DNA from 4 places in the Bradyrhizobium sp. CCBAU 11386 genome. Region 2 is predicted to be linked to each of the others. Evidence: predicted binding sites of a transcription regulator. Region 2 holds the regulator's gene; each other region holds the start of a gene.
The links. Region 2 encodes HrcA, which represses chaperone genes, less so after heat shock. Its sites were predicted from a motif close to GTTAGCACTCNCNNNNNGNGAGTGCTAAC; they were not measured.

Region 1: a site for HrcA is predicted at 3,032-3,060, ahead of XI09_RS36520 (co-chaperone GroES). Genes of this name have one in related genera too.
Region 3: a site for HrcA is predicted at 2,650-2,678, ahead of XI09_RS32860 (co-chaperone GroES). Genes of this name have one in related genera too.
Region 4: a site for HrcA is predicted at 1,773-1,801, ahead of XI09_RS12630 (co-chaperone GroES). Genes of this name have one in related genera too.

What each region holds. Positions count from the first base shown of each region.
Region 1 is NZ_LBKA01000255.1:75,726-81,223, forward strand. It holds gene XI09_RS36500 (DUF2076 domain-containing protein) at 1-125, shown strand, start outside; gene XI09_RS36505 (L,D-transpeptidase family protein) at 196-1,008, opposite strand; gene XI09_RS36510 (protein phosphatase CheZ) at 1,323-2,108, shown strand; gene XI09_RS36515 (hypothetical protein) at 2,315-2,836, opposite strand; gene XI09_RS36520 (co-chaperone GroES) at 3,152-3,448, shown strand; gene groL (chaperonin GroEL) at 3,625-5,253, shown strand; gene XI09_RS36530 (hypothetical protein) at 5,496-5,498, shown strand, end outside.
Region 2 is NZ_LBKA01000240.1:8,328-13,825, reverse strand. It holds gene hemW (radical SAM family heme chaperone HemW) at 1-502, opposite strand, end outside; gene rdgB (RdgB/HAM1 family non-canonical purine NTP pyrophosphatase) at 489-1,124, opposite strand; gene rph (ribonuclease PH) at 1,136-1,849, opposite strand; gene hrcA (heat-inducible transcriptional repressor HrcA) at 2,013-3,101, shown strand; gene grpE (nucleotide exchange factor GrpE) at 3,199-3,816, shown strand; gene pncA (bifunctional nicotinamidase/pyrazinamidase) at 3,877-4,602, opposite strand; gene XI09_RS26205 (hypothetical protein) at 4,897-5,498, opposite strand, start outside.
Region 3 is NZ_LBKA01000250.1:123,511-129,008, reverse strand. It holds gene XI09_RS32870 (O-linked N-acetylglucosamine transferase, SPINDLY family protein) at 1-2,046, shown strand, start outside; gene XI09_RS32865 (usg protein) at 2,054-2,341, opposite strand; gene XI09_RS32860 (co-chaperone GroES) at 2,721-3,035, shown strand; gene groL (chaperonin GroEL) at 3,081-4,721, shown strand; gene lepB (signal peptidase I) at 4,971-5,498, opposite strand, start outside.
Region 4 is NZ_LBKA01000186.1:6,219-11,716, forward strand. It holds gene groL (chaperonin GroEL) at 1-1,347, opposite strand, end outside; gene XI09_RS12630 (co-chaperone GroES) at 1,419-1,733, opposite strand; gene XI09_RS12635 (LysR family transcriptional regulator) at 2,141-3,094, opposite strand; gene XI09_RS12640 (MFS transporter) at 3,193-4,374, shown strand; gene XI09_RS12645 (aldo/keto reductase) at 4,385-5,419, shown strand; gene XI09_RS12650 (amidohydrolase family protein) at 5,427-5,498, opposite strand, start outside.

The sequences.
Region 1 (5,498 bases), on a different contig from region 2:
TGGTCGACCAGGCTTCGAACGACGACCAGAATTACAACGATCAGAACGACAATGACGACAACGTCGACATGGCCGACGACAGCGATTTCGGCGGCGGCGACGATGGCGGCAGCGATTATGCGTAAGGCTGCTCGATAACGCGCAAACAAAAACGGCCGCCCATGGGGCGGCCGTTTTCATTTCGAAGCTCGGACCTCACATCACCACGACCTTGGTGCCGACATTGACGCGGCCGTAGAGGTCGATGACGTCCTCGTTGCGCATGCGGATGCAGCCGGAGGAGACGTTGGTGCCGATGGTCCAGGGCTCGTTGGAGCCGTGGATGCGGTAGAGCGTGGAGCCGAGATACATCGCACGCGCGCCGAGCGGGTTTTCCGGACCGCCTTCCATGTGCCTCGGCAAGTCGGGGCGGCGCGCGATCATTTCGGCCGGCGGGGTCCAGTCCGGCCATTCGCGCTTGGCCGTGATCGACTTCACGCCGGACCAGGTGAAGCCGGGACGCCCCACGCCGATGCCGTAGCGCATCGCCCGGCCGTTGCCCTCGACGAGATAGAGGAACTTGTTCGGCGTATCGACCACGATCGTGCCGGCACTTTCCTTGCCGCTATAGTCAACGAGTTGTTTCTCGAATTTCGGATCGAACGAACGCTGCCGCGGATCGACCGCCTCCTGCTGGAGACCTGCGCCTTGCTGATATCCACCCTGCATCTGCGGCTCGCCCATCGGCGGCAGGCGGCGCGGATCGTTGTAGCCCGGCTGCTGCTGATACACCGGCGGCGGTGCGTAGGCCGGACCGCGGCCGGGCCCGTCGCCGAACAGGAACTCGATGAAGCCGCCACCCATGTTCGCATTGGAGGCCACACGCACCGGCGCCGGCGGCACTTGCGGCTGGTAAAGCACCGCGGGCGGATCGTTCGGCACGGTATTGTCGAAGGCGCTGGCGCTGGTTGCGCCGGCAACGAGGGTGCAAGCGCCGCCGAGCAGCGCGACAGACATTTTCTTGAACATCGACGTACTCTGTACTGTTTCGTCTAGATCACATGCGTCGTGCAGAGCTGATGGCTGATCGGCGTCCGCGACGTGGTCAATAAAAAGCAAAAGGCGTTTTGTTTGGTAAACGGAAGCGACGTTTCGATTCACCACGTCGCGAGCGGGGCTGCAATTTGGAGATCAGCGTTTATTTTCGATGAACGCGGCGCGCCCATGGTTAATCGCTCCTTTGCGGGCCGTCGCGCACGGCCGCACAACAGTTCCTGCTGTGAACTTCGTGTTAAATCGCTTCTGCCTACAAAGACGCGTGAGTGAGGTGGGGGGAGTTCCTGATGGCTGTTCACCGCAAACGTTTTCGTGTCGAAGAGGCTATTGTCGGCGAGATGCCCAGCCCCGAAATGATTGAGGAGGCTGCGCCGATGCATAGCGAGATCATGGCGGAGCTGCGCGCCATCCGCGCACAGATGGCCAAGGGCATTGCGCCCGCACCCTTGTCCAGCAGCGCGGCCATGGCGGCGATCGACGCCTCGACGGCGCATGAGCTCTCCGAAGCGCGCACCATGCTCGACACGTACCGGGCGCAGATCGAGCAGTGCGAGAAGCTGAAGGTCGAGCTCGACCTCATCCACGACGCCATCGACCGCACCAAGCGCGAAATCGCGACGCTGCACGGCAAGAGCTTCGACGGCGGCGAGATGGCCAAGGTCAATGGCGAACTCGGCGCGGTCGTCGGCGGCACCGAGCAGGCGACCCAGCAGATTCTCGAAGCCGCCGAGTCGATCGACCAGGCGGCCAGCGCGATGTCCAAGGTGCAATCGGCCGACCAGCAGAAGCGGCTCGCCGACGACATCCAGGAACGCGTCATCTCGATCTTCGAGGCCTGCAACTTCCAGGACCTGACCGGCCAGCGTATCAGCAAGGTCATGACCACGATGAAGTTCATCGAGCAGCACATCAACGCGATGATGGAGATCTGGGGCGGCGTCGACGCGATCAAGGCCCATGTGCCGGCGCCGGTCGACGCGCGCAGCGACGACGAAAAACTCCTCAACGGTCCGAAGCTCGCCGGCGACGTCGGCCACGCCTCGCAGGACGACATCGACGCGCTGTTCGACTGAACGGACGCGAGATCGCGGAAAAGCAAAACGCCGGCGCGAGCCGGCGTTTTTGTTTTTGGGGCCATCCCCTCCGTTGTCATCGTCCGCCTTGTGCGCAATTGCGCACTGGGGCGGACGATCCAGTATTCCAGAGACGACAGTGATTGAATCGAGGGGCCGCGGCGTACTGGATGCCCCGCCTTCGCGGGGCATGACGTGGGGAGGAACTACGCCCTCGGGGCGCAGCGGACGTAGACCATGTTGCCGTAGCGGGTGGCGGCGTCCTTGTCGATGAAGCGGGTGATCAGGACGCGGCCGTCGAAGGACACGATCTCGCGGTCCTGCTCGCCGGGGGTCGGACCGGCCGGCCCGATATAGTTCTTGCCGCTGGGCGAACCCTTGAGGCGCAATTCCTGCGGCGTCGCCTGGTCGGCCAGATGCATGACCACGCCGCCGGAGGTTCCGGCGCCGATCACGTAGGGATTCTTGCACTGGGACCGCGCCGCAGCCTCGGTGCGGGCGCGGTCGGCCGGGTTCTGGAACGAGGCAAGACCCCAGCGGCCGACGATCTCGTCGGCGCGGATGCTCGCCGGCATTTCCGGGCCGGTACCGGGCTCGGCTTCGGGCGGCGGAGACGACGACGAGAAGGACGGCAGGCTCATGCCGCCGCCGCAGGCGCCCAGCAACAGCGCCAGAAAAGACGCGGCCGCCAGATTGGCTACCGTGCGCGCGCGAGCTGAACTGATCATGGCATTCCCCCGAACAAGACCATGGCCGCACCCCTCCCGCAGCCAAGCGCAAAACCGACGCCGGGGCAATGACGTCCTTTGATACGCCGGCGCCCCGAACACGTTTCCAATGCCACCATCCTATATCCGCCTCACCAATCGCTTAACCACCTTTGCTTGACAGGATCGCGGCCAAGCCATATTTCCGGGCGCACTATTAGCACTCGGAAAGCCCGATTGCTAAGCGCGCCGTTCGATCCTCGGGACGAGGATGGACGGAAGCGCCGCCCCACCCACTTCCACTACTTCCGAAGCGAGCCTCCAAAGGGAAACGTCATGGCTAAATCCAAATTTCGTCCGCTGCATGACCGTGTCGTGGTCAAACGTATCGACGCCGAGGAAAAGACCAAGGGCGGCATCATCATTCCGGACACCGCCAAGGAAAAGCCGTCCCAGGGCGAGGTCGTCGCCGTCGGACCCGGCGGCCGTGACGAGACCGGCAAGCTGATCCCGATCGACCTCAAGGCGGGCGACCGCGTGCTGTTCGGCAAGTGGTCGGGCACCGAGGTCAAGATCGACAACGAAGAGCTCCTGATCATGAAGGAGTCGGACATCATGGGCGTTCTGGCCTAAGGCCATCCGCCTGAACGGCCGCTGAATACTCCACCGTCATGCCCGGGCCTGACCCGGGCATCCATCGTTCTTCGTATGAGGATGGATTGCCGGGGCGAGCCCGGCAATGACGAAAGGAGAACGCGGCTGACGCAGCACGAAACAAGACACATCACGAAACACGAGGAATTGCAGAAATGGCTGCCAAAGACGTCAAGTTTTCCGGAGACGCGCGCGATCGCATGCTGCGCGGCGTCGACATTCTCGCCAACGCCGTCAAGGTGACGCTCGGCCCGAAGGGCCGCAACGTCGTCATCGAGAAGAGCTTCGGCGCGCCCCGCATCACCAAGGACGGCGTCACCGTCGCCAAGGAGATCGAGCTCGAGGACAAGTTCGAGAACATGGGCGCCCAGATGGTGCGTGAGGTCGCCTCCAAGACCAACGACCTTGCCGGCGACGGCACCACCACCGCGACCGTGCTGGCCCAGGCCATCGTGCGCGAAGGCGCCAAGGCGGTTGCCGCCGGCATGAACCCGATGGACCTCAAGCGCGGCATCGACATCGCGGTTGCCGCCGTCATCAAGGACATCGAGAAGCGCGCCAAGCCGGTTGCCGCCTCCTCCGAGGTCGCCCAGGTCGGCACCATCTCGGCCAACGGCGATGCCGCCATCGGCAAGATGATCGCGCAGGCGATGCAGAAGGTCGGCAACGAGGGCGTCATCACCGTCGAGGAGAACAAGTCGCTCGACACCGAAGTCGACATCGTCGAGGGCATGAAGTTCGACCGCGGCTATCTCAGCCCCTACTTCGTCACCAACGCCGAGAAGATGACCGCCGAGCTTGAGGATGCCTACATCCTCCTGCACGAGAAGAAGCTCTCGGGCCTCCAGGCCATGCTGCCGGTGCTCGAAGCCGTGGTGCAGTCGGGCAAGCCGCTCGTCATCATCGCCGAGGACGTCGAGGGCGAGGCACTGGCGACCCTGGTCGTCAACCGCCTGCGCGGCGGCCTCAAGGTCGCCGCCGTCAAGGCGCCGGGCTTCGGTGACCGCCGCAAGGCCATGCTCGAGGACATCGCGATCCTCACCGGCGGCCAGCTCATCTCCGAGGAGCTCGGCATCAAGCTCGAGAACGTCACGGTGAAGATGCTCGGCCGCGCCAAGAAGGTGGTGATCGACAAGGAGAACACCACGATCGTCAACGGCGCCGGCAAGAAGCCCGACATCGAGGCCCGCGTCGGCCAGATCAAGGCGCAGATCGAGGAGACCACCTCGGACTACGACCGCGAGAAGCTCCAGGAGCGCCTCGCCAAGCTGGCCGGCGGCGTCGCGGTGATCCGCGTCGGCGGCGCGACCGAGATCGAGGTCAAGGAGAAGAAGGACCGCGTCGAGGACGCCCTCAACGCCACCCGTGCCGCGGTGCAGGAAGGCATCGTCCCCGGCGGCGGCGTCGCGCTGCTCCGCGCCAAGAAGGCGGTGGGCCGTCTCACCAACGCCAATGACGACGTCCAGGCCGGCATCAACATCGTGCTGAAGGCGCTGGAAGCCCCGATCCGCCAGATCTCCGAGAACGCGGGCGTGGAAGGCTCGATCGTCGTCGGCAAGATCCTCGAGAACAAGTCCGAGACCTTCGGCTTCGACGCCCAGACCGAGGACTATGTCGACATGGTCGAGAAGGGCATCATCGACCCCGCCAAGGTGGTGCGCACCGCGCTCCAGGACGCCTCCTCCGTGGCCGGCCTGCTGGTGACCACCGAAGCCATGGTCGCCGAGACGCCGAAGGAAGCTCCGCCCGCGATGCCGGCCGGCGGCGGCATGGGCGGCTTCTGAGCCCACCGTTCCGTGGCAATGTTGCGAAGGCCGCCTCCGGGCGGCCTTCTTTTTTGCCGACCATGGCTCACGCTTTCCGATTCAACCGACGGCCAAAACCCACTACGGTGGCGCCGATTCTAAAGCGCGATGAGATCGGAATGAGTCGTCATCGCGCTTTAGGTTATTGTTTGAGCATGATCTTTTCGGAAGACCGCGTCACACTTTTCCGGATCATGCTCCCTTGCTCGAGGATTTCATCGATG
Region 2 (5,498 bases):
GGGCGTAGATGAGGTCGAACGAATAACGGTCGAACGAGCGGCGCGCGATGGCGACCGCATCCAGCGCTTCGCGCGCGCTGTGCATGCGGCCCAGCGCCTTCAGCGAAGCATCGTCGAGCGCCTGCACGCCGAGCGAGACGCGGTTGACGCCGGCGGCGCGATAGCCGGCAAAGCGCGTGGCCTCGACGCTGGTCGGGTTTGCTTCCAGCGAGACCTCGACGTCCTTCGCCACCGTCCAGTGCTTGCCGATCGCATCGAGCACGGCGCCGACGGTCGCAGGCTGCATCAGGGACGGCGTGCCGCCGCCGAGGAAGATCGAGGTGACCTCGCGGCCGGGCGCGCGCTGCGCGGTCGTTTCGATCTCGCGCGCGAAGGCGGAGGCGAAGCGCGCTTCGTCGATCGCGACGTGGCGGACATGGCTGTTGAAGTCGCAATAGGGGCATTTCGACAGGCAGAACGGCCAGTGCACGTAGACGCCGAAGGCTTCCTTAGCGCGGCTCAAGGCAGATCTCCGCCAGTTTCACGAAGGCGCGGGCGCGGTGCGACAGGCCGAGGCCGAGCGGCGGCAGCCCGTGCTTCTCGATGCTTTCCATCTCGCCAAAGGTGCGGGTGTGACCGTCGGGCAGGAACATCGGATCGTAGCCGAAACCGGATGTGCCGCGCGGCGGCCAGACCAGCGTGCCGTCGACGCGCGCCTCGACCTCTTCGAGATGATCGTCGGGCCAGGCGACGCAGAGCGCGGAGACGAAGTGCGCCTTGCGCTTGTCGGGCGTGGTCGCGCCGCGCTCCTGCAACAGGCGCTCGATCCGCGTCATCGCCGCAGTGAAATCCTTGGTCGGGCCGGCCCAGCGCGCACTGTAGATGCCGGGCGCGCCGTCGAGCGCGTCGACCATGATGCCGGAATCATCGGCGAAGGACGGAAGCTTGGACGCCCGCGCCGCCGCGATCGCCTTGATCGCGGCGTTGCTGCGGAAATCGTTGCCGGTCTCGTCCGGCTCGTGAAGGCCGAGCTCGCCGGCCGACACCGCCTCGATGCCGTGAGGCGCCAAAAGCTCCTTCATCTCGGCGAGCTTGCCGGGATTGTGGGTGGCGATGACGAGCTTTCCGGTGATTCGGCGGTGCATGGGCCTATTGACTACGCGACAGCCAGTTTCTGCAAGTCCACGAGGCGCGCGACGCCCTTGCGCGCCAGCGCCATCAGCGCCAGGAACTCGGCTTCGGTGAACGGCTCCCGTTCCGCGGTGCCCTGCACCTCGATGATGCGGCCGTCGCCGGTCATGACGAAATTGGCGTCGGTCTCGGCCTCGGAATCCTCGGCATAGTCGAGGTCGAGCACGGGGTTGCCGTTGTAGATGCCGCAGGAGATCGCGGCGACGTTGTCGCGCAGCACGTTGGCCTTGACCATGTTGCGCGCCTTCATCCAGTTGACGCAGTCGGCGAGCGCGACCCAGGCGCCGGTGATCGAGGCCGTGCGCGTGCCGCCGTCGGCCTGGAGCACGTCGCAATCGACCGTGATCTGGCGCTCGCCGAGCGCTTCGAGATTGATGATGGTGCGCAGCGAGCGGCCGATCAGGCGCTGGATCTCGACGGTGCGGCCGCTCTGCTTGCCGGCGGAGGCCTCGCGGCGGGTGCGTTCCGAGGTCGCACGCGGCAGCATGCCGTATTCGGCGGTGACCCAGCCGCGGCCCTGGCCCTTCAGCCACGGCGGCAGGCGGTCCTCCAGCGTGGCGGTGACCAGCACATGGGTGTCGCCGAATTTCACCAGGCAGGAGCCTTCCGCATATTTGACCACGCCGCGCTCCAGCGTCACGGGGCGCAATTCGTCGGGCGCACGGCGGCTTGGCCGCATGGAAAATCCTCCAAAACTCACGTGAATAGGCTGTTCGCGGTGCTTGTAGGTGGGGTGAGGGTGAGCGGCAAGGCCTTTTCGGTCCCCAGCCAAGTGCAAAACCACGCTTGTCATGGACCTCCCGGATGGACAAATTATAAGCATCTGAGAGGAGTTGCCGTCTGTGGCCCATCACGATCCGATCCATCTGATCGCGCCGCGCGCAGGCCTCGCCCAGCTGAATGAGCGTTCCCGCGACATCTTTCGTCAGATCGTCGAAAGCTACCTCGCGACCGGCGAGCCGGTGGGCTCGCGGAACATCTCACGCCTGATCGCGATGCCGCTGTCGCCGGCCTCGGTCCGCAACGTCATGGCCGACCTGGAACAGCTCGGCCTGATCTATGCCCCTCATACCTCCGCCGGCCGGCTGCCGACGGAACTCGGCCTGCGCTTCTTCGTCGACGCCTTGATGCAGGTTGGCGACCTCAATGACGCCGAGCGGCAGTCGATCCAGAGCCAGCTCACCTCCGTCGGTCAGGCGCAGTCGGTCGAGGCGGCACTGGACCAGGCGCTGACCCGGCTGTCGGGCCTGACCCGCGCCGCCGCAGTGGTGCTGACGCCGAAATCCAACGCGCGGCTGAAACACATCGAATTCGTCCGGCTGGAACCGGAAAAGGCGCTGGTGATCCTGGTCGGCGAGGACGGCCAGGTCGAAAACCGCGTGCTGACGTTGCCGCCCGGAGTTCCCTCTTCGGCGATCACCGAGGCCGGCAATTTCCTCAACGCGCGGATTCGCGGCCGGACCCTGGCCGAGGCGCGGCTCGAGCTCGAGACCGCGCTCGCGGAAGCCCGTGCCGAGCTCGATCAGCTGACGCAGAAGGTGATTTCGGCCGGGATCGCCAGCTGGTCCGGCGGCGAGAACGAGGACCGCCAGCTCATCGTCCGCGGCCACGCCAATCTGCTGGAAGACCTGCACGCGCTGGAGGATCTGGAGCGGGTGCGCCTCTTGTTCGACGATCTCGAGACCAAGCGCGGCGTGATCGACCTGCTCGGCCGCGCCGAAACCGCCGAGGGCGTGCGCATCTTTATCGGTTCGGAGAACAAACTGTTTTCCCTGTCGGGCTCCTCCACCATCATCTCGCCCTATCGGGATGCCGCCGGCCACATCGTCGGCGTTCTGGGCGTGATCGGGCCGACACGGCTGAATTATGCCCGCGTGATCCCGACCGTGGACTACGCCGCCCGCATCGTCAGCCGCCTTCTGGGGGGCTGACCGGCGTTTGAGCCGATCACGGGCGCTTGATTTTCGGCGCCCGAAGCACGATATCCGGGCCAGAAAAATCCCTGAGACAAATTCGAAAAGAGAGCCGATGACCGATCGAGACCGGCAACCCGAAGACACGACCGAGCCGACCAGCGAGCCCGTGGTGTCGAAGCCCTACATCATGCCCGACGATCCCGAGCCGGGCTCGGTCGAACTGTTGCAGAAGGAAGCCGCCGAGGCGCGCGACCGCATGCTGCGGACGCTGGCGGAGATGGAGAATCTGCGCAAGCGCACCACCAAGGAGGTCGCCGACGCCCGTCTCTACGGCATCACCGGCTTTGCCCGCGACGTGCTCGACATCGCCGACAATCTCCAGCGCGCGCTCGACGCGGTTCCGGCCGAGGCCCGTGCCGCGGCCGATCCCGGCCTGACCTCGCTGATCGAGGGCGTCGAGCTCACCGAGCGCTCGCTGCTCAACGCGCTGGAAAAGCATGGCGTGAAGAAATTCGACCCCTCGGGCCAGAAGTTCGACCCGAACTTCCAGCAGGCGATGTTCGAAGTGCCGGATGCGTCGGTGCCCGCAGGTACGGTCGTGCAGGTCATGCAGGCCGGCTACACCATCGGCGAGCGCGTGCTGCGTCCGGCTCTCGTCGGTGTCGCCAAGGGCGGCGCGAAGGCTGCGGCCGCGGCGAACAACAACGAGTCGAGCGGCGCGCCGAACTGAGTTTTGGCGTCATTCCGGGTTCGATGCTTCGCATCGCCCCGGAATGACAGCGCGAAACGCTTACGCGCCGGCCGCGATATCCGCAGACTGAATCCGCTTCACGCCGGCCTTGGCCATGTCGGCCCAGGCTTTTGCCAGCGAGCCCTGCGTGTCGATGCCGCGGCAGGCATCTTCCACGACATAGACCTCAAAGCCCGCCTTGCGCGCGTCGAGCGCGGTCCAGGCGACGCAGAAATCCGTCGCGAGGCCAGCGACGAAGACGCGCTTGATCTTGCGGCCCTTCAAATAGCCGGCGAGGCCGGTCGAAGTCTTGCCGTCGGCTTCGAGGAAGGCCGAATAGCTGTCGACGTCCTTGTGAAAACCCTTGCGGATGATGAGCTCGGCATGCGGGATCGAAAGGTCCTTCGACAGCGAGGCGCCGTCGGTGCCCTGCACGCAATGGTCGGGCCACAGCACCTGCTTGCCGTAAGGCAGGTCGATGGTCTCGAACGGCTTCTTGCCGGAGTGTACCGACGCAAACGAAACGTGGCCGGGCGTGTGCCAGTCCTGCGTCATCACCACATTCGAAAATGCTTTGGAGATCTTGTTGATGACGGGCACCACCTGCTCGCCTTCCTTCACCGCGAGGCTGCCGCCCGGCAGGAAGCAGTTCTGCACGTCGATCACGAGCAGCGCGGATGCGTCGTCCGGCTTGATCGACGCGGCTGCCAGAAGTGCGGTTGGCGCGAGCGTCGCCAGCGCCGTCGTTCCCAGCGCCGCCAACAAGATATGTCGCCGATCCAGCATCGTTCGCCTCCCTCCAGGATGATCCAATGGAGGGAAGCCTAGTTCCGTTCGTATACGAACAGAAGCCCGAAAATGCAGCCGGTTCTGTCCAGCGCTTGGGCGTGTTGCCCCAATCTCACTGTCGTCCCGGACAAGCGCGCCCAAAGCGCGCGTAGATCCGGGACCCATACCCCCAGGAAGATGTTTGGCGAAGACTCAGAGTTTGGTACTGCAACCGACCAAAGCCGCGAGATCACGCGGTATGGGACCCCGCCCTCGCGGGGACGACAGTTGAGTGTGTTGGAGCGCCTCGGGCTACCCCTTCGGCTGGATGCCGTCGCGCACGGCGCGGAAGCGGGTGAAGGCGGCGGACCACTGGTCGCGCGGGGCGCTGGCGATGATGCGCAGCGAGGCGCCGCCGCTTGAGAAGCGGATCCACTGCACCACGGTCACCGGGGTCTTGTCCTTGCCGCTGACGCCGTCGATTCGGGTCTCGAAACCCTGCTGGCCGTTGATGCGGATCGGCTCGGACATGGTGACGCGCGACTCGCGCACGCCGGGGATCTGGAGCGCCGCCTCCTGGGCAAAGCGGGCGCGGTCGTCGGCCTGCTGCGGGGTGGCGCCGATCAGGCCGAGGATCATGAACGGTTTCGATTCATAGCCCGTGCTCTCGTCGCCGTCGGCCAGGATGATGCTAGAGCCCGGCGCCAGCGTGCGGATGTCCTTGAAATTGGCGAGATCGGTGATCTTGAACGGCATCAGCGCGATCTGCTCCTCGGCCGAGACCTGCTTGCGGGTGACGGCGCTTGCAAACATCTGCCGCACCGCCTCGTCGGTGTAGATCTTGGTGGCGTTCTCCGGGATCTGCACCGCGACATAGCCGGAGAAGCCGGCGCCCGGCACGATCATCGAATAGC
Region 3 (5,498 bases), on a different contig from region 2:
GGGCACGCCCTCCAGTTGCACAAGAAGGGGCTTCTCCGCGAGGCGCAGGCTGCCTATCGCCAACTCCTGCAACTCGCACCCAACCAGTTCATCGCGCTGCATATGCTCGGCGTTCTGGAGTCCGACGCCAAGAACTATCAGCAAGCCGAAATTCTGCTGAGCCGGGCGGTTGCCGTGGATCCGCGATCTGCCGATGCTCACATGAGCCGAGGCGTCGCGCTGAACGGGCTACGACGTCACGATGAGGCCTGCGAGAGCTATCGAAGGGCCCTCGCCTTACGCCCCAACTACGCCTTAGCCCTGTCCAATCTCGGCAACGCGAGCGTGACCCTCGATCTTCAGGAAGCGCTCGCGTGCTACGACAAGGCGCTCGCAATTGACGGAAACCTTGCCGAAGCCCACAACGGCCGGGGTTGGGTGCTCTGCCGTCTGCGCAATTATGACGAGGCCCTCGCAAGCTTGAACCGCGCGCTATCGATCAAGCCTGACTATGCCTCGGCGCTGGCGAACCGCGCCGTCGCATTGCAGGAGCTTCTGCGATTTGACGAAGCCATGGCGGATTGCAATCGGGCAGTCGCCCTGGCACCCGACGACGTGAACGGGTGGCTCTGGCGGGCCAGCGTCTCGCTCCATCTCCAGCAAATGGCCGAAGCATTGCCCGATTGCGAGAAGGCCCTCGCGATCGATCCCGATTCCGCTCAAGCTCACCTGGTGCTGGGCCTTTGTCTCGCCGGACTTGGCCGGGTCGACGAAGCCCTGGCCAGTTTCGACAGGGCTCTTGCCATCACGCCTGACTTCCCGAGCGCGATCTCCAACAAGATCTTCGCACTTGATTTCTTGGCCGATGCCAGCGTCGAGCAGCATCAGCAAGCGCGGCAAGTATGGTGGGAGCAGATCGGCGCGAAAGTCGCTTCAGAAGCGGCGAGACCGCACGACAACAGCCGAGATCCGGATCGCCCTCTGGTGCTTGGTTATGTCTCGGCGGACTTCAACGCGCATTCGGCCGCGTTCATCTTCAAGCCGGTCCTGCAATACCATGACCGGGAACAGTTCGAGATCGTGTGCTACTCTTGCTCGTCAAAAGCGGATGCGGCGACCGACGAATTTCAAAAGATCGCCGATCGCTGGCACGACGCCTCGCAATGGAGCGACGATCGCCTCGCCGGTCAGATCCGCGCCGATGGCGTCGATATCCTGATCGATCTGTCCGGCCATACCAAAGGAAACCGCCTCGGCGTGTTTGCGTGCAAGCCGGCGCCGATCCAGGTGCATGGCTGGGGCCACGGTACTGGCACCGGTCTGCCAACGATCGATTATCTGTTCTCGGACCCGGTCGCGATTCCTGCCGCGGTTCGGCATCTGTTTGCGGAAACCGTTGTCGATCTGCCGTGCTTTGTCACGCTGGAGCCGCTGCCGATCGAGCTTGCGCGAGCGTCAACGCCGGCGACCTCGAACGGCTTCGTCACATTCGGTGTCTTCAATCGCATCAGCAAGATTTCGGACGAGGCCGCGCAGACCTGGTCCAGGATTCTCGAGCGAGTGCCGGGGTCACGGCTGCTGATCAAGGATGTTGCGCTGGACGATCAACTGGTCCGCGACAATTTGCTGGCACGGCTTGCAACTTGCGGAGTGCCGGCCGAACGCGTCGATCTGCTCGGAACCACCTTGCGAATCGATCATCTGACATCGTTCCATCGCGTCGATATTGCCCTCGATCCGTTCCCGCAGAACGGCGGCGTCAGCACATTGGAAGCCTTGCAGATGGGCGTGCCCGTGGTGGCGAAGCTCGGGAACAGTCTGCCCAGCCGAGCCGGCGGCGCCATCCTCTCCGCGCTTGGCCTGCCGGACTGGGTTACGGATAGCGAGGAGGCATATGTCGACATCGCGGTGAGCCGTGCAGCGCAGATCGACGACCTCGACAAATTGCGCCGCGAGCTGCCCGGACAGGTCAGGGCTGCGCCCGCCTGCAACCCGGTCGCCTACGCGCAAGCGGTAGACGAGGCCTATCGCGCGATGTGGAAACGCTATTGCAGCGGCGGCGCCTGATCTCTGCTCAATGCAACCTGAACACGCCGTCGACTGCACGTAGTTCGGCCGGCTTGATCAGCTTGGAATGCGCGACGGTGACCGAGAACAAGGGACCGTCGAGCTTCTGCTGCCAGAATGCCAGGAAGTCGGTCAGCGCCGGGAATTTCGGAAAGAGATCGTAGTTCTGCCAGACATAGGTCTGGAGCAGCGAGGGATGATCCGGCATCCGATAGAGAATTTCAGCCGTCGTCAGCCCGTAACCCAGCACCTGTTTCCGGAAGTCGTCGGAAACCACCCCAACCCGCGAGACCATGCCAACCTCCTTTGCAGGAGCGCATTCAGGGGGCGGCTTGATCCGGTACGCTGCTTACGAGCCACCCGGTGGAGATGCGCTCACATGAGAGAAATGTGACGCAAACTGACAATCCATCTCAAGCCCAAAAGTTTAACAAGCTGTTGAAATTCAATGCGTTAGCAGCAGAGACGGCTCCGTGCTAATACGGTCCGGCTGACGGTTAACGATGGGAAAGAGATTCTGGCAGACAGGCCTTCTGAGTGCCGATTTTTCTGCTAGAAGCCCTTGCCCCCGCAAAATTCCTGTCCTATTTCAGCCTCGCCTGTGCTAGCACTCGCGGGCACAGACTGCCAACAATCTGAAATCATCAACCCGAGCAATTGCTTAGGAGGACTGCATGAAATTCCGTCCGCTTCACGACCGCGTCGTGGTCAAGCGCATTGACGCAGAAGAGAAGACCGCTGGCGGCATCATCATTCCCGACACTGCCAAGGAAAAGCCCTCGCAGGGCGAAGTCGTCGCCGTCGGCCCCGGTGGCCGCGACGAAGCCGGCAAGCTGATCCCGATCGACCTGAAGGTCGGCGACCGCGTGCTGTTCGGCAAGTGGTCCGGCACCGAGGTCAAGATCGACGGCGTCGATCTGCTGATCATGAAGGAAAGCGACATCATGGGCGTCCTCGACGTCCCCGCTTCCAAGAAGAAGGCGGCCTAAGAGCCCCCCTCTCGCCCCCAGCCAAACACCTAAGGAAAAATCCAGATGGCAGCTAAAGAAGTCAAATTCTCGGTTGAAGCGCGCGACAAGATGCTGCGCGGCGTCGACATTCTCGCCAACGCGGTGAAGGTCACGCTCGGTCCGAAGGGCCGCAACGTGGTGCTCGACAAGTCGTTCGGCGCTCCCCGCATCACCAAGGACGGCGTAACCGTCGCCAAGGAGATCGAGCTCGAGGACAAGTTCGAGAACATGGGCGCCCAGATGGTGCGCGAAGTCGCCTCCAAGTCCGCTGACGCGGCCGGCGACGGCACCACCACCGCGACCGTGCTCGCCCAGGCGATCGTGCGCGAAGGCGCCAAGTCGGTTGCCGCCGGCATGAACCCGATGGACCTCAAGCGCGGTATCGACCTCGCGGTCGAAGCCGTCGTTGCGGACCTCGTCAAGAACTCCAAGAAGGTCACCTCGAACGAAGAGATCGCCCAGGTCGGCACCATCTCGGCCAACGGCGACCAGGAGATCGGCAAGTTCCTCTCCGACGCCATGAAGAAGGTCGGCAACGAAGGTGTCATCACCGTCGAGGAAGCCAAGTCGCTCGAGACCGAGCTCGACGTCGTCGAGGGCATGCAGTTCGACCGCGGCTACATCTCGCCCTACTTCGTCACCAACGCCGACAAGATGCGCGTTGAGATGGACGACGCCTACATCCTCATCAACGAGAAGAAGCTCTCCTCGCTGAACGAGCTGCTGCCGCTGCTCGAGGCCGTGGTGCAGACCGGCAAGCCGCTGGTCATCGTCGCCGAGGACGTCGAAGGCGAAGCCCTCGCCACCCTGGTCGTGAACCGCCTCCGTGGCGGCCTGAAGGTCGCGGCCGTCAAGGCTCCGGGCTTCGGCGATCGCCGCAAGGCCATGCTCCAGGACATCGCGATCCTGACCGGCGGCCAGGCGATCTCGGAAGATCTCGGCATCAAGCTCGAGAACGTCACGCTCAACATGCTCGGTCGCGCCAAGAAGGTGATGATCGACAAGGAGAACACCACGATCGTCAACGGCGCCGGCAAGAAGGCCGACATCGAGGCGCGCGTGTCCCAGATCAAGGCGCAGATCGAGGAAACCACCTCGGACTACGACCGTGAGAAGCTCCAGGAGCGTCTCGCCAAGCTCGCTGGCGGCGTCGCGGTGATCCGCGTCGGCGGCGCGACCGAGGTCGAGGTGAAGGAGCGCAAGGATCGCGTTGATGACGCGATGCATGCGACCCGCGCGGCCGTGGAAGAAGGCATCGTCCCGGGCGGCGGCGTCGCCCTGCTCCGTGCCTCCGAGCAGCTCAAGGGCCTGCGCACCAAGAACGACGACCAGAAGACCGGCGTCGAGATCGTGCGCAAGGCGCTGTCGGCTCCCGCTCGCCAGATCGCGATCAACGCCGGTGAAGACGGCTCGGTGATCGTCGGCAAGGTGCTGGAGAACAAGTCGTACGCCTACGGCTTCGACTCCCAGACCGGCGAATACGGCGACCTCGTCAAGAAGGGCATCATCGACCCGACCAAGGTGGTCCGCACCGCGATCCAGAACGCAGCCTCGGTTGCGGCTCTGCTGATCACCACGGAAGCCATGGTCGCCGAGCTGCCCAAGAAGGGCGGCGCCGGCCCCGCGATGCCTCCGGGCGGCGGCATGGGCGGCATGGACTTCTAAGGCGACGAAGTCGTCCCGGACGCAGTGCAGCGCGAAGCGGTGCACTGCAAATCCGGGATCTCGCTCCACAACTACGAAACCCCGGCAGCGATGCCGGGGTTTTTTTTGAGAAACTCTCTTCCCTCGTCAGCGTGCCGTGCTTCCTGCTTGCGAGGATGTAGACGTAGTAGGCCATTCCATCCGCCTGGGGTTATGGATTCCGGGCTCGCGCTTCGCGCGCCCCGGAATGACAGCCGAGACAGTCGAGCCTCACCACACCTGCCCCAGCCGCTCCATGTGCGGCTCGCCGTTTTCGTCGAGCGACCAGAAGATCCGCGTCACCCGGCCGACGAGATGGTCCATCGGGACGAAGCCCATCACCGACATCATGCGGCTGTCGGTGGAGTTGTCGCGGTTGTCGCCGAGCGCGAAGAAATGGCCTGACGGCACCGTGTAGACGCTGGTGTTGTCGAGGTAGCCATTGTCGACGCAGTCGTAGGTCAGATAGCTCGCGCCGTTCGGCAGCGTCTCGCGCCAGCGCTTGACCTTCGCGCCGGGATCGAGCCCGCAGGCGGAGTCGCCAGGCACGCTCGCCAGCGCAATGCGGGTCACCGGCTTGTTGTTGAGGATGAGCCGGCCGTCGCGCATCTGGACCCGGTCGCCCGGCAGCGCCACCACGCGCTTGACGTAGTCCACCGAGGTGTCCTTCGCCGTGCGAAACACGACGACGTCGCCGTAGTCGGGATCAGTGGCGAAGATGCGGCCCGAAATCCAGGACGGCGCGAAAGGAAACGAATA
Region 4 (5,498 bases), on a different contig from region 2:
GTAGGACAACGCCTTGCGCACGATCTCGACCCCGGTCTTCTGGTCGTCGTTCTTGGTGCGAATGCCCTTGAGGTGCTCGGAGGCACGCAGCAGCGCAACGCCGCCGCCTGGTAAGATGCCTTCCTCGACCGCCGCGCGGGTCGCATGCATCGCGTCATCAACGCGATCCTTGCGTTCCTTCACTTCGACCTCGGTCGCGCCGCCAACGCGGATCACCGCGACGCCGCCCGCGAGCTTGGCGAGACGCTCCTGGAGCTTCTCACGGTCGTAGTCCGAGGTGGTTTCCTCGATCTGCGCCTTGATCTGAGATACTCGCGCCTCGATGTCGGCCTTCTTGCCGGCGCCGCTCACGATCGTGGTGTTCTCCTTGTCGATCATGACCTTCTTGGCGCGACCGAGCATGTTGAGCGTGACGTTCTCGAGCTTGATGCCAAGGTCTTCCGAGATGGCCTGGCCGCCGGTCAGGATCGCGATGTCCTGCAGCATAGCCTTACGGCGATCGCCGAAGCCCGGAGCCTTGACGGCGGCGACCTTCAGGCCGCCGCGGAGACGGTTGACGACGAGGGTGGCGAGCGCTTCGCCTTCGACGTCTTCGGCAATAATCACAAGCGGCTTGCCGCTCTGCACCACTGCTTCCAACAAGGGAAGTAGTTCATTCAACTGAGACAGCTTTTTCTCATTAATGAGGACGTAGGCATCATCCATTTCAACGCGCATCTTCTCGGCGTTGGTGACGAAGTAGGGCGAGATGTAGCCGCGGTCGAACTGCATGCCCTCGACAACTTCGAGTTCGGTCGCGAGCGACTTGGCTTCCTCAACGGTGATGACACCCTCGTTGCCGACCTTCTTCATGGCGTCGGCGATGAACTTGCCGATCTCCGCATCGCCATTGGCTGAAATCGTGCCGACCTGGGCGATTTCCTCGTTCGAGGTGACCTTCTTGGAGTTTTTGACGAGGTCGGCGACCACGGCTTCCACGGCCATGTCGATACCGCGCTTCAGATCCATCGGGTTCATGCCAGCGGCAACCGACTTGGCGCCTTCACGGACGATCGCAGCGGCGAGCACGGTCGCGGTGGTGGTGCCGTCGCCAGCCGCGTCTGCGGACTTGGAGGCGACTTCGCGCACCATCTGGGCACCCATGTTCTCGAACTTGTCCTCGAGCTCGATCTCCTTGGCGACGGTGACGCCATCCTTGGTAATACGGGGAGCGCCGAACGACTTGTCGAGAACGACGTTGCGGCCCTTCGGACCGAGCGTCACTTTTACCGCATTGTGGAGGATGTCGACACCGCGCAGCATGCGGTCGCGGGCCTCGACTCCGAATTTGACTTCTTTGGCTGACATAGTGGGTCTCCCTGCGTTTTTGATTTAGTCTCACCCTTAATCAGGCGCTCGACAGGCGCTTGAGCGATGGATTAGGCGGCCTTCTTCTTGGAAGACACGTCGGTGAGAACGCCCATGATGTCACTCTCCTTCATGATCAACAGCTCCTGGGTGTCGATCTTGACCTCGGTGCCCGACCACTTGCCGAACAATACGCGGTCACCGACCTGGACGTCGATCGGGATCAGTTTGCCATTTTCGTCACGGCCGCCGGGGCCAACGGCGATGACTTCACCCTGGGAGGGTTTTTCCTTGGCCGTGTCGGGAATGATGATGCCACCGGCGCTCTTCTCTTCTGCGTCGATGCGCTTGACCACGACGCGGTCGTGAAGCGGACGGAATTTCATGCTCTCCTCCTATCTTCTAGTCGGTTTTATTTTGGATGAAATAGCAGTCGAAGCTAGCGACGGCTAACCGCTCCGAAAAATAAGCGGGCATTGCCGGCATACAAGACAAAGCCGCGAAGGATTTCGAAAATCCGTCCCTCACCGGTCCGCGGAGGCCCCATTCAGAGCCACCTAAAGGAGCCCCTGGAATGAAATCTTGGGCTTTGCCATCCGATGGCTAACCGGGCAGGGTTGCGTGCGTCTGGATTAGCCTGTTCAGGTACAATGATGCCGCGTCCAACGGCAGTCTAGACCTGCGACGGTACGCGGAGAGGCCGGGAAATCCCGTCCCTCTCGCCTATCGAGAGCACCTGAGGCGCAGCGGTCGAGCAAGTTTTTTTACAGATTCTCTCCCTCCGCCATCAGCCTCATCCCACCAGTTTCCACCTCCCATCCCCCGCGCGCTTGAGCCCCGGGTCGCTCACCCGCACGTGCTCGGCCAGAAAATCGATGAACGCTCGGACGCGCGCGGGGAGCGGTGCGGTGTGGCCGACATAGACGGCGTGGATGTCTTCGCGGTCGCCGGGATTGTAGTGCTGCAAGACCGGGACGAGGCGGCCTGATTCGATGTCGGGGCCGATGTGGAAGAGGGCGAGGCGGGCAAGGCCCACGCCGCCGAGTGCGAGGCGGCGGGCGGCTTCGCCGTCGCTGGCGCGGGCGGCCGGCGGCGGGACCGCTTCCTCGGTGCGGTCGCCGCGCTTGAATTGCCAGCCGCGAATCGAGCGCGGAAAGGTCCAGCCGATGCCGCGGTGATCGGCGAGATCCGCCGGAATCTTCGGTGTGCCGAAGCGGGCGAGATAATTCGGTGCGCCGACCACGACCATGCGGCTGGTGCCAAGCTTTCGCGCGACGAGGCGCGAGGCGCGCAGCGGGCCGACGCGGATGGCGACGTCGGCGCGCTCCTGCATCAGGTCGATCAGCGTGTCGGTCAGCACCAGATCGAGCGTGACGTCGGGATGCCTTTCCAGGAAGCGCGGGATCAGCGGCATCACGTGCAGCATGCCGAAGGGGATGTTGCTGTTGACGGTGAGACGGCCGCGCGGTGCCGCGCCCGAGGCCGCCTCGCGTTCGGCCTCCTCCATCTCGGCGAGGATACGCACGGCGCGCTGGTAGAACGCCTGGCCTTCCTCCGTCAGCATGAGCTTGCGTGTGGTGCGGTTGATCAGCCGCGAGCCGAGCCGTGCCTCCAGCCGCGAGATCAGCTTGCTGACGCCCGACGGCGTCAGGCGCAGTTTGCGCGCGGCCTGGGTAAACCCGCCCAGGTCGACGACGCGGACAAAGACCTCCATCTCGGCGGAGCGGTTGGTGTCGAAACGGGCCATGTTGAATTCACGTCACAAATGATTGGATTGCGGACATCCTAATGGTTTTGCCGCAGCGCGGCTATCTGCGTGGCTCGTGCCATCCATCGGAGTCCCGCATGCCTCCCGCCGTTCTCGCGCTCACCGCCGGTGCCTTCGGCATCGGCACCACCGAATTCATCATCATGGGCCTGCTGCTTCAGGTCGCTGCCGACATGCACGTCTCCGTGCCGGTCGCGGGCCTGCTCATCTCCGGTTATGCGCTCGGCGTGTTCGTCGGCGCGCCGGTCTTGACACTGGCGACGCGGCGGATGCCGCGCAAAACCGTATTGCTGGCGCTGATGGCGATCTTCACGCTCGGCAACGCCGCCTGCGCGCTGGCGCCGAACTACGAATTGTTGATGGCGGCGCGGGTGCTGACCTCGCTGGCCCACGGCACCTTCTTCGGCGTCGGCTCGGTGGTGGCCACCAGCCTCGTCGCCGAGGACAAGCGCGCCTCGGCGATCGCGACCATGTTCATCGGCCTCACGGTCGCGACGCTTCTGGGCGTGCCCTTCGGCGCCTGGTTCGGCCTGATGCTCGGCTGGCGCGCGGCGTTCTGGGCCGTGACGGTGATCGGCGTGATCGCCTTCGCCGTGGTGGCCGCGTTCGTGCCCGGCCATGTCGGCAATGGCGACAAGCCGGTCTCGCTTGCCGAGGAGGTCGCAGTGCTCGGCCGTCCGCAGGTGCTGCTCGGCCTCGCCATGACCGTGTTCGGCTTCGCCGGCCTGTTCGTCGTCTTCACCTATATCCAGCCGATCCTGACGCGTTTCACCGGCTTTTCGGATGCTGCGGTCTCGCCGATCCTGCTGGTGTTCGGCGCGGGTCTTGCGATCGGCAATGTCGCCGGCGGCAGGCTCGCCGACCGCGGCCTGGCGCGGGCCCTGATCGGCACGCTCGCCGCGCTCGCCATCGTGCTGCTTGGCCTTGCCGCGGTGCTGTCGGTCAAGATCGCGGCCATCGCGCTGATCCTGCTGCTCGGCATCGCCGCCTTCGCAACCGTCGCGCCGCTCCAGCTTCGCGTGCTGGAAGCGGCCGGCCCCAGCGGGCGCACGCTCGCCTCGAGCCTCAACATCGCCGCGTTCAATCTCGGCAATGCGCTGGGTGCCTGGGCCGGTGGCGTCACCATCGACCGCGGGCTCGGCCTCGCCGCGCTGCCGCTGGTGGCGGCCGGCATCACCGCGATCGGCCTCGTGCTGGCGCTGTGGAGCCTCCGGCTCGACCGTACCACGGCCGTCGTCGCGGCGTGCCCGGCGGAATAGGAGCGCGATCATGGAATACCGCAATCTCGGCGCGTCCGGACTCAAGGTCCCCGTCCTCAGCTTCGGCACCGGCACCTTCGGCGGCCAGGGCCCTCTATTCTCTGCCTGGGGTCGCAGCGGCATTGAGGAGGCGCGCAAGCTGGTCGACATCTGCCTCGATGCCGGCGTCAATTTGTTCGACAGTGCCGACGTCTATTCGAACGGTGCCTCCGAGGAGATCCTCGGCGCTGCGATCAAGGGCCGCCGCGACAAGGTGCTGATCTCGACCAAGATGAGCCTGCCGATGGGCGATGGCCCGTTCGATGCCGGCTCGTCGCGGCAGCGACTGCTGACCTCGGTCGACGCAGCGCTGCGGCGGCTTGGCACCGATACGATCGACCTGCTCCAGCTCCACGCCTTCGATGCGTTCACGCCAATCGAGGAGGTGCTGTCGACCCTCGATACGCTCGTGCGTTCCGGCAAGCTGCGCTATGTCGGCGTCTCCAATTTCGCCGGCTGGCAATTGATGAAGTCGCTCGCCGTCGCCGACAACCACGGCTGGCCGCGTTATGTCGCGCACCAGGTCTATTACTCGCTGCTCGGCCGCGACTATGAGTGGGAGTTGATGCCGCTCGCGCACGACCAGGGCGTCGGTGCGCTGGTCTGGAGCCCGCTCGGCTGGGGCCGGCTGACCGGCAAGATCCGGCGCGGAGAACCGCTTCCTGCGAGCAGCCGCTTGCACGCGACCGCGCAGTTCGGGCCGCCCGTGGACGAAGAGCGGCTCTATGCCATTGTCGACGTGCTGGATACGATCGCCGCGGACACCGGCCGCACCGTGCCGCAAATCGCGATCGCCTGGCTGCTGTCGCGCCCCACCGTCTCCTCCGTGATCATCGGTGCCCGCGACGAGGCGCAGCTGCGCGACAATCTCGGTGCGGTCGGCTGGACGCTGGGCGCGGATCAGATCAAGCGACTCGACGAGGCGAGCGCCGTGATGCCGCCCTACCCCTATTATCCCTATCGCATCCAGGAGGGCTTTGCGCGGCTCAATCCGCCACTGGTGTGACGGATCGCTAATAGAAGGCGGCAATCGCCGCGCCTATTCCCTGGGGAAGGTTGGGTTCGCTCTTCAGCGTGTCCAGGAA